Regions from separate parts of the Brevibacillus sp. LEMMJ03 genome, predicted to be linked through region 2. Evidence: riboswitches for the same ligand, from Rfam matches in the RefSeq annotation. Region 2 holds a riboswitch; the other holds the start of a gene.
The links. A riboswitch is a leader RNA that binds a small molecule or an ion and turns the genes downstream of it on or off. The one in region 2 is predicted to bind S-adenosylmethionine.
Positions count from the first base shown of each region.

Region 1 (6,576 bases), on a different contig from region 2:
TACGGGTAGAGCAGATACGGCAGGTGGGCGATCCCGTACCCGAAGAACGCGAAGGCGAACTGCAGCATGACCAGCACGAACGCCCAGCCGTAGTAACGCCGTTTCAACTGCAGCGCCAGCGCCCCGCAGAAACAGGCGAACGAGAGCAAAAACATCCAGCTGATCTCCATCATCTTGTCAAAGTGCTGCGGGTTGTGCCGGTGGATGGAGAGAAAGACGAGAAAGCTGGCAAAGATGGTCGGCAGGCTCCAGGCGACGGCGTAAGAGCGGAGCAGCTTGACCGCCGCCGCATCCCTGGCCCGGTCGGCGTAGTACGTGAGAAAGCTGGCGCTGATGTAGAGCACGCTGACCAGGGCGAGAGCAACGACCGCCCAAGCGTACGGACTGGTGAACAGCCGCCCCGTGTTGAGCACGATCTCTTCTCCCTGTGTTTCGATAAAGCCTCCCTCGGAAATGGTCAGGATGGTGGCCAGCGATGCCGGGATAAACAGGCCCGTCACGCCGTAGATGAACAGGTAAGCCATGCTGTCGCGCGCCCCGTAGTGGGCAAACGCGTAAAACGATCCGCGCAGCGACTGGAGCACGAGAAAAAGGCTGCCCGGGACCAGGAGCGCCGTGCCGTAGTAGTAGGCCGTGTCCGGGAAGAACCCGATCAGCCCGACGATGAAGAAAATCAGAAAGACGTTGGTCACTTCCCAGACCGGAGACAGGTACCGCTCGATGATCGCGTTGACGATGTGGTCGCGGCGGGTCACCTTGCAGTAAAACGAAAAGAACCCGGCGCCAAAGTCGATGGAGGCCACGATGAGGTAGCCGTAGAGAAACGTCCACAGCACGGTAATCGCCAGCGTTTCCAATGTCATGTCGATCCCCTCCTTCCGTTACTTCCATTCCGCCTCGACCGGCTTGTTTGCGAACATCCGTCTGAGCACCAGCGTGCAAACCACGGCCAAAAACGCGTACAGGAGGCCGAACAGGACCAGCATCTGCCCGACGTTGTCGGCGGTGGTGGCGGCGTGCTGCGTCTTCATGTAGCCGACGAGAATCCACGGCTGCCGGCCGATTTCGGAAAAGATCCAGCCCAGTTCGATCGCCAGAAACGCCAGCGGCGCCCCCAAGACGATCGCGCGCAGCAGCAGGCGCGGAACCTCCCCTTTTTTCCAGCGGCGGACGGCAAAGTAGAGAAGCGGGACGATCAGCATGTACACCCCGATCGCCACCATCCCGTCAAACAGGTAGTGGATGAAGAGCGGCGGCCACAGCTCGCGCGGAATCTGGTCGAGACCGGTGACCGTGCCGTTTGGCGAACCGGTCGCCAAAATGCTGAGCACGTACGGCAGTTTCAGGGCGTTTTTCACTTCCAGCGTCTCCGGGTCCAGCACGCCGCCGACGACCAGTTCCGCCCGCGGCCTGGTCTCAAAGTGCCACTCGGCCGCCGCCAGCTTGGCCGGCTGGTATTCGGCCAGGTACTTGCCGGCCAGGTCCCCCCACAGGGCGGTGCCGAAGGAGAAGAGCAGCGCCAGGCCGATGGTGAAGGTGAGCGCCTTCCGGTAGTATTCGTGCCTGCTCCCTTTCAGCAGCTTCCAGGCGGCGATGGCGGCCAGTACAAAGGCGGAGGCGGCGTACGACGAGAGGATCATGTGGCCTGCCTTGGTCGGCGTGGCCGGGTTGAACATCGCCACCAGCGGCTGAATGTCGACGATGGCGCCGTTTTGCAGGGTAAAGCCCTGGGGCGCGTTCATGAACGCGTTCACCGTCATGATGAAAAAAGCGGAAGCGGTCGAACCGATCACGACCGGAATGGAGAAAAACCAGTGGACATACGGGTTGGCAAAGCGATCCCAGGTGTACAGGTAGATGCCGAGAAAGATCGCTTCGAAGAAAAAGGCGAAAGTTTCCAGAAACAGCGGCAGGGCAATCGCTTCCCCGGCGATTTTCATAAAGCTGGGCCAGAGCAGGCTGAGTTGCAGGCTGATACAGGTGCCGGTGACCACGCCTACCGCCACGGTGACCGTAAAGCCTTTGACCCAGCGGCGGGCCATCAGCGTGTACATCGGGTCATTGCGGCGGATGCCCAGCCACTCCGCGATCGAGATCATCACGGGAATGCCGACGCCCAAAGCGGCAAAAATGATGTGAAACCCCAGCGTCAACGAGGTCAGGATCCTGGCCAGCATGGTATTGTCCAGTTCCATCGATGTCTCCCCTCCCCGAAACAACATTTTCACAGTGAATATGTGATTTTTATCACAATCACCCCTATTATAGGGCTGCCCCGGCCGAAAAGTTGTGAACGAGAGAGGGCGAAACGGTTACGCAATTGTGACGGGGGGCGCTGCGGTTCCTGCTTCAAGCCGGCCCCGATGGGAGCGGGACCGGCCCGCCTCAGCCCGCCGTGTACGGATTAGTCACGGACCGCTTCTCCCCTGGCCGCCCGTTCCTTTTCCGCCAGATACCGGAGAAAATCGTCCCGCTTGAAGGCGTGCAGCACACAGGGCTGCTGCTGCCGCTGCTCCAGAGCGGCGTGCTCCTCGGGATACTCGTTTTCCACGTGGAGCGTGACGTAGGGCAGCTTCTCCTGCGCTTTTTGCGAGCGGATGTTGGTCGTCCGCGCCCCGGCGAAGACGATGTCCAGGTCCAGCTCGCCAAACGCGATGGACAAAATCGCTTCCTTGGCGAGCTGGTTGTACCCTTTCCCCCAGTACGCCCGGCCCAGCCAACTGCCGATGTGACAGCGCCGCCGCTCCCTGTCGATGAACATCAGCGTGGTGACGCCGATCAACTCCTCCTTTTCATTGAAAACGACCCGGCTGACGGCTCTTCCTGCCCGCTCCTCTTCCGTAATGTGCCGGATGAACCGCTTCGTATCCTCGACCGACTGGTCCTGCAGGCTGAGCGCGCCGCTGACGGCCGGATCGGAAACCAGCGCAAACATGCGCTCCGCATAGGCCAAATCGTGTGGACGCAAGAAAACAGCAATCATGATAATTCCCCCTGACTTACTCGGAAATTTGTATTGACCGAATCCGGCTGTCCCCCTATAATACCAGATAAGCACAATTTGCAAAATTTCCACGATTTCATCAAGAGCGGCGGAGGGACAGGCCCGATGAAGCCCGGCAACCGGCAAACAAGCCTGCTTGCATGGTGCCAATTCCTGCAGAATCCCGGATTCTGAGAGATGAAACGGCCGCTTGATCGGGAATGACCGAAGCCTTCTTTCTCTCCGGAAGAAGGCTTCGTTTGTTATCCATCCTTTATCCAGGAAAGAGGGAGAGATGCCCATGTCGGACCAACGCCAGTGGAAGCCGGAAACCATCGCTCTGCACGGAGGACAGTCGCCCGATCCGGTGACGGGAGCGCGCGCCGTGCCGATTTACCAGACGACCTCGTACGTGTTTCGCGATACGGAGCACGCCGCCAACCTGTTCGGGCTGAAAGAGACGGGCAACATCTACACGCGCATCATGAACCCGACCCAGGACGTGTTTGAACAGCGGGTCGCCCTGCTGGAAGGCGGTGTCGGGGCGCTGGCCACTTCCTCCGGGCAGGCGGCGATCGCCTTTTCCATCCTCAACATCGCCCAGGCCGGCGACGAAATTGTCGCCTCCAACAGCCTGTACGGCGGCACCTACAACCTCTTCTACCACACGCTGCCGCGGCTCGGCATCACCGTTCACTTCGTCGACCAATCCAACCCGGACCATTTCCGCTCCAAAATCAACGAAAAGACAAAAGCGCTGTTCCTCGAGACGATCGGCAATCCGCGCATGGACGTGGCCGACATCGAGGCGATTGCCGCGATTGGCCACGAACACGGAATTCCGCTGATCGTGGACAACACCTTTGCCACTCCGATCCTCTGCCGTCCGTTTGACCACGGAGCGGACATCGTCGTTCACTCCACCACCAAGTTCATCGGCGGACACGGCACGGCCATCGGCGGCATCATCGTCGACTCCGGCAAGTTCGACTGGAGCAGCGGCAAGTTTCCCGGCCTGACCACGCCCGACCCGAGCTACCACGGCATCGTCTACACGGAAGCGCTCGGCCCGCTGGCGTACATCGTCAAGGCCCGCGTTCAACTGCAGCGGGATATCGGGGCCGCCGTCGCGCCGTTCAACGCCTTCCTGTTCCTGCAAGGGCTGGAAACGCTGCATCTGCGCATGGAGCGGCACAGCGAAAACGCCTTGACCGTCGCCCGCTATCTGGAGGCACATCCCGCCGTGGAGTGGGTCAGCTACCCGGGATTGGAGAGCGATCCGCACTACCGCCTGGCGCAAAAGTACCTGCCGAAAGGCGCGGGAGCCATCCTCACCTTTGGCATTCGCGGCGGCGTCGCCGAAGGGAAGAAGCTGATCGAGTCGGTCAAGCTGTTCTCCCATCTGGCCAACGTCGGCGATTCCAAGTCGCTCATCATCCATCCGGCCAGCACGACCCACCAGCAGATGTCGGAAGCGGAACAGCTCGCCGCCGGCGTCACCCCGGGCCTGATTCGCCTCTCCGTCGGCACGGAGGCGATCGACGACATCCTCGCCGATCTGGAGCAGGCGCTGAAGCAGGCGGTGCCCCAGCAGGTCGGATAAGGAACGAGTCTGGTCCGTTGGGGCGCCCCGCCGCGCCCAAAGCGGCCGGGAGATGGCGCGCGTCTGCGCTCGTTTGCGTCAAACAGCGAAGCGGGAGTTCCCCTTCGCTGTTTTTCTTGTTTCCGACGCCTTTTCTTCACCCTCTGTTCCCGCGGCTTTCAAGCACCCAGTTGCTTGACTGTGCGCCGCCGATGAAGGTCGCAAACGTTCCCCCGCCGATCAGCGGCACGCTCGTTTCAGAGGGCCGTTTTTCCGATCGGGATAATTTTATGAAGATTTGGCAAAATCAGGCGTTCCGATGTATAATACCTTCCATACTGGAACAACCGGGTCTCGCGCCCTATTTTCCCATAAAGGAGACGTCCTCATGACCCATCGCCCTTTGGACACATTGCTGGAAAGCGTCAACCGCGTCATCGTCGGCAAGGAGCCGCAGATCCGGCTGCTGGTGACGGCTCTTCTGGCCCGCGGCCACGTGCTCTTGGAGGACCTGCCCGGCATGGGCAAGACCGTGTTGGCCAAAACGCTCGCCCAGGCGATCGGCGGCACCTACAACCGGGTGCAGTTTACCGCCGACCTGCTGCCTTCGGACGTGGTCGGGCTGCACGTGTTCAACCAGCGGACCGGCGCGTTTGAACTTCGGCGGGGACCGGTGTTTGCCGACGTGCTCCTGGCCGACGAGATCAACCGGGCCACGCCGCGGACGCAATCCGGCCTGTTGGAATGCATGGAAGAACGGCAGGTAACCATCGAAGGGGTGACGCTTCCCCTGCCGCCGACGCTGTTGGTGATTGCCACGCAAAACCCGATCGAATCGGAGGGAACCTATCCGCTTCCGGAAGCGCAGCTCGACCGCTTCTTGTTCCGCCTGTCGCTCGGCTACGGCAGCAGGGAAGACGCCCGGGAGATCCTCCGGCGGTTCCGGACAGGCTCACCGCTGGAGCAGGTGGAGCCGGTGATCAGCGTCGACGAGATCGCTGCCATGCAGCGGGACGTGACAGCGGTACACGTCAGCCCCGCCGTGGAGGAGTACATCATCGATCTGACGGAAGCCACCCGCCGCCACCGCTCCGTGGAAACGGGCCTCAGTCCTCGCGCCATGCTCGCCCTGCTGCGCTCGGCGCAGGCGGCCGCTTACCTGGACGGGCGCACCTACGTCCTGCCTGACGATGTCAAAGCGGTGTTTCCCGCTTTGTCCGTCCACCGCATCCGCCTGTCGATGGAAGCGGAACTGCACGTGACGGAGCAGGAAGTGATCGACGACATCCTCAAAAGCGTGGCGACACCGGTCGAAGAAGGCGTGTGATCCACACATGAGCACGAGACAGGTCTATCACGCTTTGGGGTTTCTCTGCCTCCTGTTTGCCCTCTTTTCGGGCAGCCGCTTTCTCTGGCTGTTTGGCGGCTTCTTCTTTTTCATGACGCTGGCTCACCGCTGGTGGCGGGCCAATCTGCCGCGCTGGGTTCGGCTGGAGTGGAGCGCGGACCAGAGCCGGGTGATGCCGGGAACGCCCGTCACCGTCCGTTTTTCGCTGCACAACCGCTCCTGGCTGCCGCTGCCCGGCACGGTGATCCGCGTGTCCTTTCCCGAACACGTGACGGTCGAAGGGGCGGACGACGTGACAGCGAGCAGCCAGCGCTGCACGGTTCGCTTCCGCTTCCACCTGCCGCTTAGGACAAGCGCGGAACGGACGTTTACGCTCACCCCGCACAAGCGCGGCCTGGTGTGGCTGACGGAAGCCCAGGCGGACACGCTCTCCGTGTTTGGCGAGGAGCAGGACCCGATTCCGCTGCCGCTGTCGTTTTCCCTCCTGGTCTACCCGCTGCCCTTGACGCTGCCCCCGCTGTCGGCGGCGGCAGCCGAGCCTGACGGCGGCAGCGTCTCGCGCAGACGCCTGGAGGAGGACGTCACGTTTTTGCGCGGCGTGCGCGGCTATGCGCCGGGAGACCGGCTGAAGCACATCCACTGGAAAGCCAGCGCGAAAACCGG
Region 1 is NZ_VKJN01000019.1:28,062-34,637, reverse strand. It holds gene FOI68_RS19250 (cytochrome d ubiquinol oxidase subunit II) at 1-863, opposite strand, end outside; gene FOI68_RS19245 (cytochrome ubiquinol oxidase subunit I) at 882-2,195, opposite strand; gene FOI68_RS19240 (GNAT family N-acetyltransferase) at 2,405-2,983, opposite strand; SAM riboswitch class I at 3,078-3,188, shown strand; gene FOI68_RS19235 (homocysteine synthase) at 3,285-4,586, shown strand; gene FOI68_RS19230 (AAA family ATPase) at 4,954-5,892, shown strand; gene FOI68_RS19225 (DUF58 domain-containing protein) at 5,900-6,576, shown strand, end outside.
Region 1: it holds a riboswitch for S-adenosylmethionine, as region 2 does, so the genes downstream of both, FOI68_RS19235 (homocysteine synthase) here and FOI68_RS09820 (2,3-diketo-5-methylthiopentyl-1-phosphate enolase) in region 2, are expected to answer to the same signal.

Region 2 (6,576 bases):
GTCCGTATCGCTGTTGAAGAAAGCGGGGGAACTGGGCCTTCTGGCAGCGGACGTGCCGGAGAAGTACGGAGGTCTCAGCCTGGATAAGATCAGTTCCGCTCTGCTGGGAGAAAAATTTGCGCTGGGGCGCGGGTTTGCGATTACGTTTGGGGCGCACGTCGGCATTGGTTCCCTGCCCATCGTGTACTTCGGCAACGAAGATCAAAAGCAGCGCTATTTGCCCGATCTCGCCACCGGAAAGCGGATCGCCGCGTACTGCCTGACGGAGCCGGGCTCCGGTTCCGACGCGCTCGGCGCCAAAACCACGGCAAAATTGTCCGAAGACGGCACGCATTACATTTTGAACGGAACCAAGCAGTTCATCACAAACGCCGGTTTTGCCGATGTCTTCATCGTCTATGCGAAAATTGACGGGGAACATTTCTCCGCGTTCATCGTGGAGCGCGACTTCCCGGGGGTATCGGTCGGCGCGGAAGAGAAGAAAATGGGCATCAAGTGCTCCTCGACCCGTCCGCTCATTCTCGAAGACGCTCGCGTACCGGTGGAGAACCTGCTGGGAGAGCCGGGGAAAGGGCACGTGATCGCGTTCAACATCCTGAACGTCGGGCGGTACAAACTGGCCGTCGGAACGGTTGGCTCCGCGAAACACGCCCTCCATCTGGCGACCACCTACGCCAAGGAACGCAGGCAGTTCAAAACGCCAATCGCCAACTTCACCATCATCAAGAACAAATTGGGCACCATGGCGGCAAAGATCTACGCTGCGGAATCCTCGGTGTACCGCACGGTCGGACTGTTTGATGCCGCCCTCTCCGCTCTTGGCGAGAAGGCGGAGGACGGCCGTGAAGTGGCCAAGGCCATTGCCGAGTATGCGATCGAATGCTCCATCAACAAGGTATTTGCTTCGGAAGTGCTGGACTACTGCGTGGACGAGGGCGTACAGATCCACGGCGGATACGGCTTTATCCAGGAATACGAGATCGAGGGCATGTACCGCGATTCCCGCATCAACCGCATTTTCGAAGGAACGAACGAAATCAACCGCCTGCTGATCCCCGACATGCTGGTGAAAAAGGCGATGAAAGGGGAACTGCCTCTGCTGCAAGCGGCCGCCGGCCTGCAGGAAGAGCTGATGAGCTACTATCCGGAAGAAATAGAGGAAGCGCCGCTGGCGGTGGAAAAACACCTGATCGGGATGACCCGCAAAATCATCCTGATGGTGGCCGGTTCCGCGCTGATGAAGTACCAGCAGGCGATTGCCAAGGAGCAGGAGCTCTTGGCGCTGGCCGCCGACATGCTGATCGAGCTGTACGCGATGGACAGCGTCGTGAAGCGGACGGAAAAAGCGATCGAGAAAAACGGCGTGGAGAAAGAGCAGCAAAAGCTGGACCTCGCCACCGTGTACGTGCACGAAGCGTTTGACAGGGTCGAGGCCTGGGCAAAAGAGGCGCTGGCGGCGATGGAGGAAGGCGACGATCTCCGCATGCGCCTGTCCATCCTGAAAAAGCTGACCCGCCGGACGCCGATCAACACCGTCCACCTGAAACGGGTCATCGCCGACCGCGTCATCGAAGCGGACGGGTACGTGCTGTAACTCGCGAAATGGAAAGAAGCCGAGGGGTGCGCCCCTCGGCTTCATCGTTTCATCGTTTCCGGTTTAGTAGATCGCTTCCCAGCCGGCCGGTGTGACGAACAGGCGGATCGCCTTGATCTTGCGGTCGTCCATCAGCGTGAAGTAATGGCGGTAGTAGGACGGAACGGAGATCAGGTCGCCCGGCTCCATTTCCACGTCAAAGTAGCGGCCGTCCTTGCCTTTGATCGCGAAGATGCCGTGGCCGTCCACGCAGAAGCGGCACTCGTCGTCGGTGTGGTGGTGCTCCGCTTTAAATTTGACCAGCAGCTCATCCAGGTTGGGCGTCTGGTCGGACAGGACGATGATGTCGGCAGTGAGATAGCCGCGCCGCTTGCTGATGTCGTCGATTTCCGGGCGGAACGCGTCGAGAATCTGCTGCTTTTCCTCGTCGGTCAGGTTGTAGTTGTCGCGCAGGTTGGCATCCAGGCGATCCACTCCCCAGTGTTCATAGATGATTTCTTGGGTTTGCAGGAAAGCAGAAACCTCCTCCGGTGCCGTAATGTACTCGTTGTTGTCGTGAAAACGAACTTTTGCCATGATACGAAACCTCCTTCAATGATTAATGGGTATGTGTGAGGGACACGGCGGTCTGGCGAAGCTGCAGCCAGCGCACGTGGTACTCAAACAGGAATTCGAACGACTCCAGGTGGCGCTTCGCCTCGAAGTCGTTGGCGCCCCAGGCGTAGATGCCGTGGTTGCGGATCAGCACGCCGGGGACATCGGGCGTGATCACTTTGTCGATCGCGGCCGCCAGTGTCGGAATGTGGGCAAAATTCTCGACAATCGGAATGGTGATGCGGGCGTTTTCCTCCCAGATGCCCAGTCCCTTGATCAGTTCCTGCCCCTGAATGGAAAAGGCGCGCTGCCCGAAGTAGAGTTCGGACACGAGGTTGTTCCACACCGTATGCACGTGGAAGCAGGCGCCCGCCTGCGGAATGCGCTTGTAGACCACGGCGTGGATCAGCGTTTCCGCCGAGGGCTTGAGCGCTGTCGGTTCGACCGGGCGGGACTCCCCGTCGACCACCAGGTAGTCTTCCGGGGAGAGCTTGGTCTTGTCTTTTCCGCTGGCCGTCACGGCAAACTGCAGCGGGTCGTCGGAGAGCTTGATCGAGAGATTGCCGCTGGTACCGGGAAACCAGTCGCGGCGGGCAAACGCCAGCTTCGCTTCGTCCAGCCGGCGAAACGCGTCTGCGCGTTGTTCCAGAGTGACTGTCATGGTGAGCCGACCTCCTGTTGGGTTCGTAAATCCTGCAAAATGGCGATGACGTCGTGGAAGGTGGCAAACGTCCGATGCGGCAGGCCCAGTTCGGCGCATTTTTGCGCGAGCAGCGAACGGGCGATGACGAAATCGGCAATCTTGGCGCCCGCCAGATCGGTGACGGAATCGCCGATGACCACGCGGAAGTGGCGGTCCGGATCGTATCGCCGGATGATCGTCGTTTTGCACATGCCGCAGTCGTTGTCGCAGTGTTCGTCGCAGCGGTGCGGCCAGGTGATGGTGATGCGCTCGCCGCTGAAATCGCTGCCGTTGCAGTAGATTGGCACGTTCAGCTCAAACGGGGCGAGGATCGGCTCCACGAAAAAGTCGATGCCGCCGCTGGTGATCAAAAGCTCGATGCCTTCGTCCCGGCAAAAGCGGACGAATTCGGCAAAGCCGGGGCGGATCGCCGCTTCGCCCACGATGAAGTCGACAATCTCCTGCCTGAGCGAGGAGGGGAGGAGCTGAAACAGCCTGCCCACGCCTTCGCGGACGCTCACCTGCTGGGAGAGGATCTTTTCCGTCAGCGCCTCCCATTCCGGGGGAGCAAAGCGGCGCATGATGGCGACGATGTTGTCCTTTTCCGTAATGGTCCCGTCAAAGTCGCAGAACAGCACGAGCGGTTTGCTCATCGTCCGCCCCCCCATTTCTCCAGGGCTGCCGCCAGTTCCGGCGACTCGGCCGCCGCGTCGGCGAGCGAGCGTCCGGCGACGACCGCTTCAATGGCGGCGACAAACGCGCGTCCGCCCGCCGTCGCCCCGCCAGGATGGCCGTGAATGCCGCCGCCGGCGTTGACCACCTGATCCTGTCCAAAATCTTCGTACAGTTGCGGCACCAGGCCGGGGTGAATGCCCGCGGACGGGACCGGGAACGAGCGGCGCATGCCGTGCAGGGGAGCGGTCAGATGCTCCGCCAGGCGCAGGGCTTCCGCTTTGTCCAGGGCCACGCTGCCGTACGGCGACGGGAAGAGCACCAGGTCGGCGCCGGCGATCCGCATTAGCTTGCCCAAGAGCAGCGGCGTGGCGATGCCGTAGTCGGGCGACGGGTAGAACGCGCCCGCCAGCGCCGGATGGGCCATGATCGGCACGCTGACGTCCGGATCGGCTGCCAGGCGGTGCAGAGCGTCAAAGCCGAACGCCAGCACGTTGAACAGCAGGCAGTCGGCGCCGGCCTCCACCGCCCGCTTGGCCCGCTCGTTCAGCTCGTGCACCGGACCGGTCAGATTGGCCGCATAGAGGACGGGTTTGCCGGTCTGTGCTTCCGTTTCCGCGGCAATCTGCTTGAACGCCTTGATCCGCTCCAGGAACGGGGCGCGGTCATCGGCGAAGAAGATTTCGTCGTCCTTGACCAGGTCCACGCCGCCCAGCGCCTGGGCGCGGAACTGGGCTTTCAGATCGTCAAACGGCATTCCCAGGCAGGACTTGAAAATGCTCATCAGGAGCGGGCGGTCATGCACGCCGAGCCGTTCGCGCAGGCCGTCGATGCCGAAGCGGGGGCCGGGAAAGCCGTTGAGGAACGCTTCCGGGAACTGCACGTCGATCAGCTTGATCTTGCCGTCCATGGAGAGCTTGCCGAAGATGCCGGTCAACAGCGACGGGATGTCGGCGGTAAAGTTGCGCACCGGATAGCTTACGGTGATCAGGCCGCGCGTTTCCCCGTTTTCCAGCGTCTCCAGCGGTTGGGTGTCCACCGCTTCGCCCAGGTACGGTTTCAGTTCCGCCTGTTTGGCGGCAGGCAGGTCGGTCCAGGTGCCGACGGTCATCCCGACGGCGATCCCCTCTGCTTTTTTTCGCAGGTCTTTCGCTTGTGTCAGATAGGTGACGAGGATGCGTTGTTCGTTCATGGATGGGATGATCCTCCTTTGCTGTGCCCTCCCGGCCGCCGGGTCCTTCACGCTGTCCCGGCGATTGCCCGCGCTGCGCCGGGGAGGTGCCGCGGACGAGCCGACGGGGCCGCTGTGTTCCAACAAAAAACCTCCCCATGGAGGAGGGGAGGCGGTTGTCGTTCATACGTCAGCGTCTCCTCTCATCTCTCGGAAAAACATTTCCGCAGGATTTAGCACCGTTACGCCTCCCTGCCGGGAAAGCGCCGGTTGCCGGGCATCATAGGGCCAGTCCCTCAGCCAGCTCGCGATAAGAGTGTGAATCGTTCGCTATGCGGTTTTGCTTGGTAGATACCCCCATGATATGACGTTCCTCTCAGGGAGTCAACCCTTGATTGGGGGAAATGTGCGGTGCTGTTGAAAAGGCGGCAGGGTGGGCGGCCTGGGTTCGTCCGGCCGGTTGTGAACGCGGCTTTGACGCCGGTTCAGCGCTGTACGTGCACGTTTTGGAGAAGCGGCCACAGTTCGGACGTTTCGTCCACCACCCACCAGAAGATGGCATCGCGTACAAACGCGCATCGGTGTGCAGGCGGAGCGGCGGCCAGATAGGCGCGAATGTCGTCCAGCGGTGCGTGATCCCTGCTGCTGCCGGCAAAGGGAAACACGTAGTCGAACGCGGGCCTCTCGTCTTTTCCCTCAATCGGCACGACCCCCAACCCGTCGATGGTCGGGATGCAGCCGGCTGCCTGGCGCCCGCTCTCCAGGTCGCTCAGATACCGCATGACATCCGGAATCGGTTCGAGGCCCAGGGCGGTCCGCAGCCGATGCAGAACGGTGCGGCGATGCTGAAAGAAGGTTCGATGCTTCGGGTCCGTTTCCTCGTCATGCCGCTCTCGTGCCAGGCTGGCCCAATACCGCTCCCATTGGCGGGGAGTACGGACGGAAACAAGATTGCCTAGCTCGCCGGCGGATCCGATCGTCACCACCAGGCGGAAAAAGTCTTCCAGGCTGCGCGCGATGATGCGCAGGGGCGGATCGTCCGTCGGGCTGACGCAGACAATGGGCGCCTCTGTCAGGTCTGTGATGCGGCCGAAATCGGTCAGAAAGCCGTAATGAATGCCGTCGCAGCCGGTGTCGGCAAAGACGTGCAGGTCGGGCGGCGTAATCCAGTAGCGAAAGTCATTGTCCGCAAAACGGAAATGGATATGCTCCAGCGGTCTGTCCAATCCTTCCCGGGTCAGTTCCTGCTCCAATACCCGCACGTTCTCCAGCAGGTCAATGCCATAACCCATCAAATCGCTCCTTAGACACCGTGTTATAATACCCCTTATTTTACTATAAACCTCAATCTTTTGAAAAAATGCTGCGGCGCGGTGGAACTTTTTCCCGCAATGTGCGTGGATAGGAGTGAAAGGGTGTGAATCCGTGGAAAAGGTCGGACTGGAAGACGTGTACCGCTTGTACGTCAACGACATATACCGCTACCTCTGCCGATTGACCGGTGACCGGGTGCAGGCGGAAGACCTGACGCAGGAGACCTTTTTCCGGGCGTATCAATACCTGGATGCCTACCGGGGGGAAAAGGTGCGCCCCTGGCTGTTCAAGGCGGCCTACCACACGTTTGTGGACTGGCATCGGAGGCGGAAGAAGCGTCCGTGGCGATTGGTGGAGACGATCCCGGAACAGCCGGACGGGGCGGCGGCGGACCCGGTGCGGGCGCTGCTGAGCCAAGAGGCGTGGTCATCGCTGCGGACGTGCCTGGACCGGCTGCCGGAGAAGCAAAAACAGGTGATCCTGCTGCATTGCGGACAGCTCAGCTACGCGGAAATCGCCGAGGTGCTGGGCATCGACGCGGGGGACGTA
Region 2 is NZ_VKJN01000006.1:79,554-86,129, reverse strand. It holds gene FOI68_RS09840 (acyl-CoA dehydrogenase family protein) at 1-1,594, shown strand, start outside; gene FOI68_RS09835 (1,2-dihydroxy-3-keto-5-methylthiopentene dioxygenase) at 1,658-2,170, opposite strand; gene FOI68_RS09830 (methylthioribulose 1-phosphate dehydratase) at 2,193-2,849, opposite strand; gene FOI68_RS09825 (2-hydroxy-3-keto-5-methylthiopentenyl-1-phosphate phosphatase) at 2,846-3,523, opposite strand; gene FOI68_RS09820 (2,3-diketo-5-methylthiopentyl-1-phosphate enolase) at 3,520-4,734, opposite strand; SAM riboswitch class I at 4,914-5,030, opposite strand; gene FOI68_RS09815 (hypothetical protein) at 5,199-6,005, opposite strand; gene FOI68_RS09810 (RNA polymerase sigma factor) at 6,139-6,576, shown strand, end outside.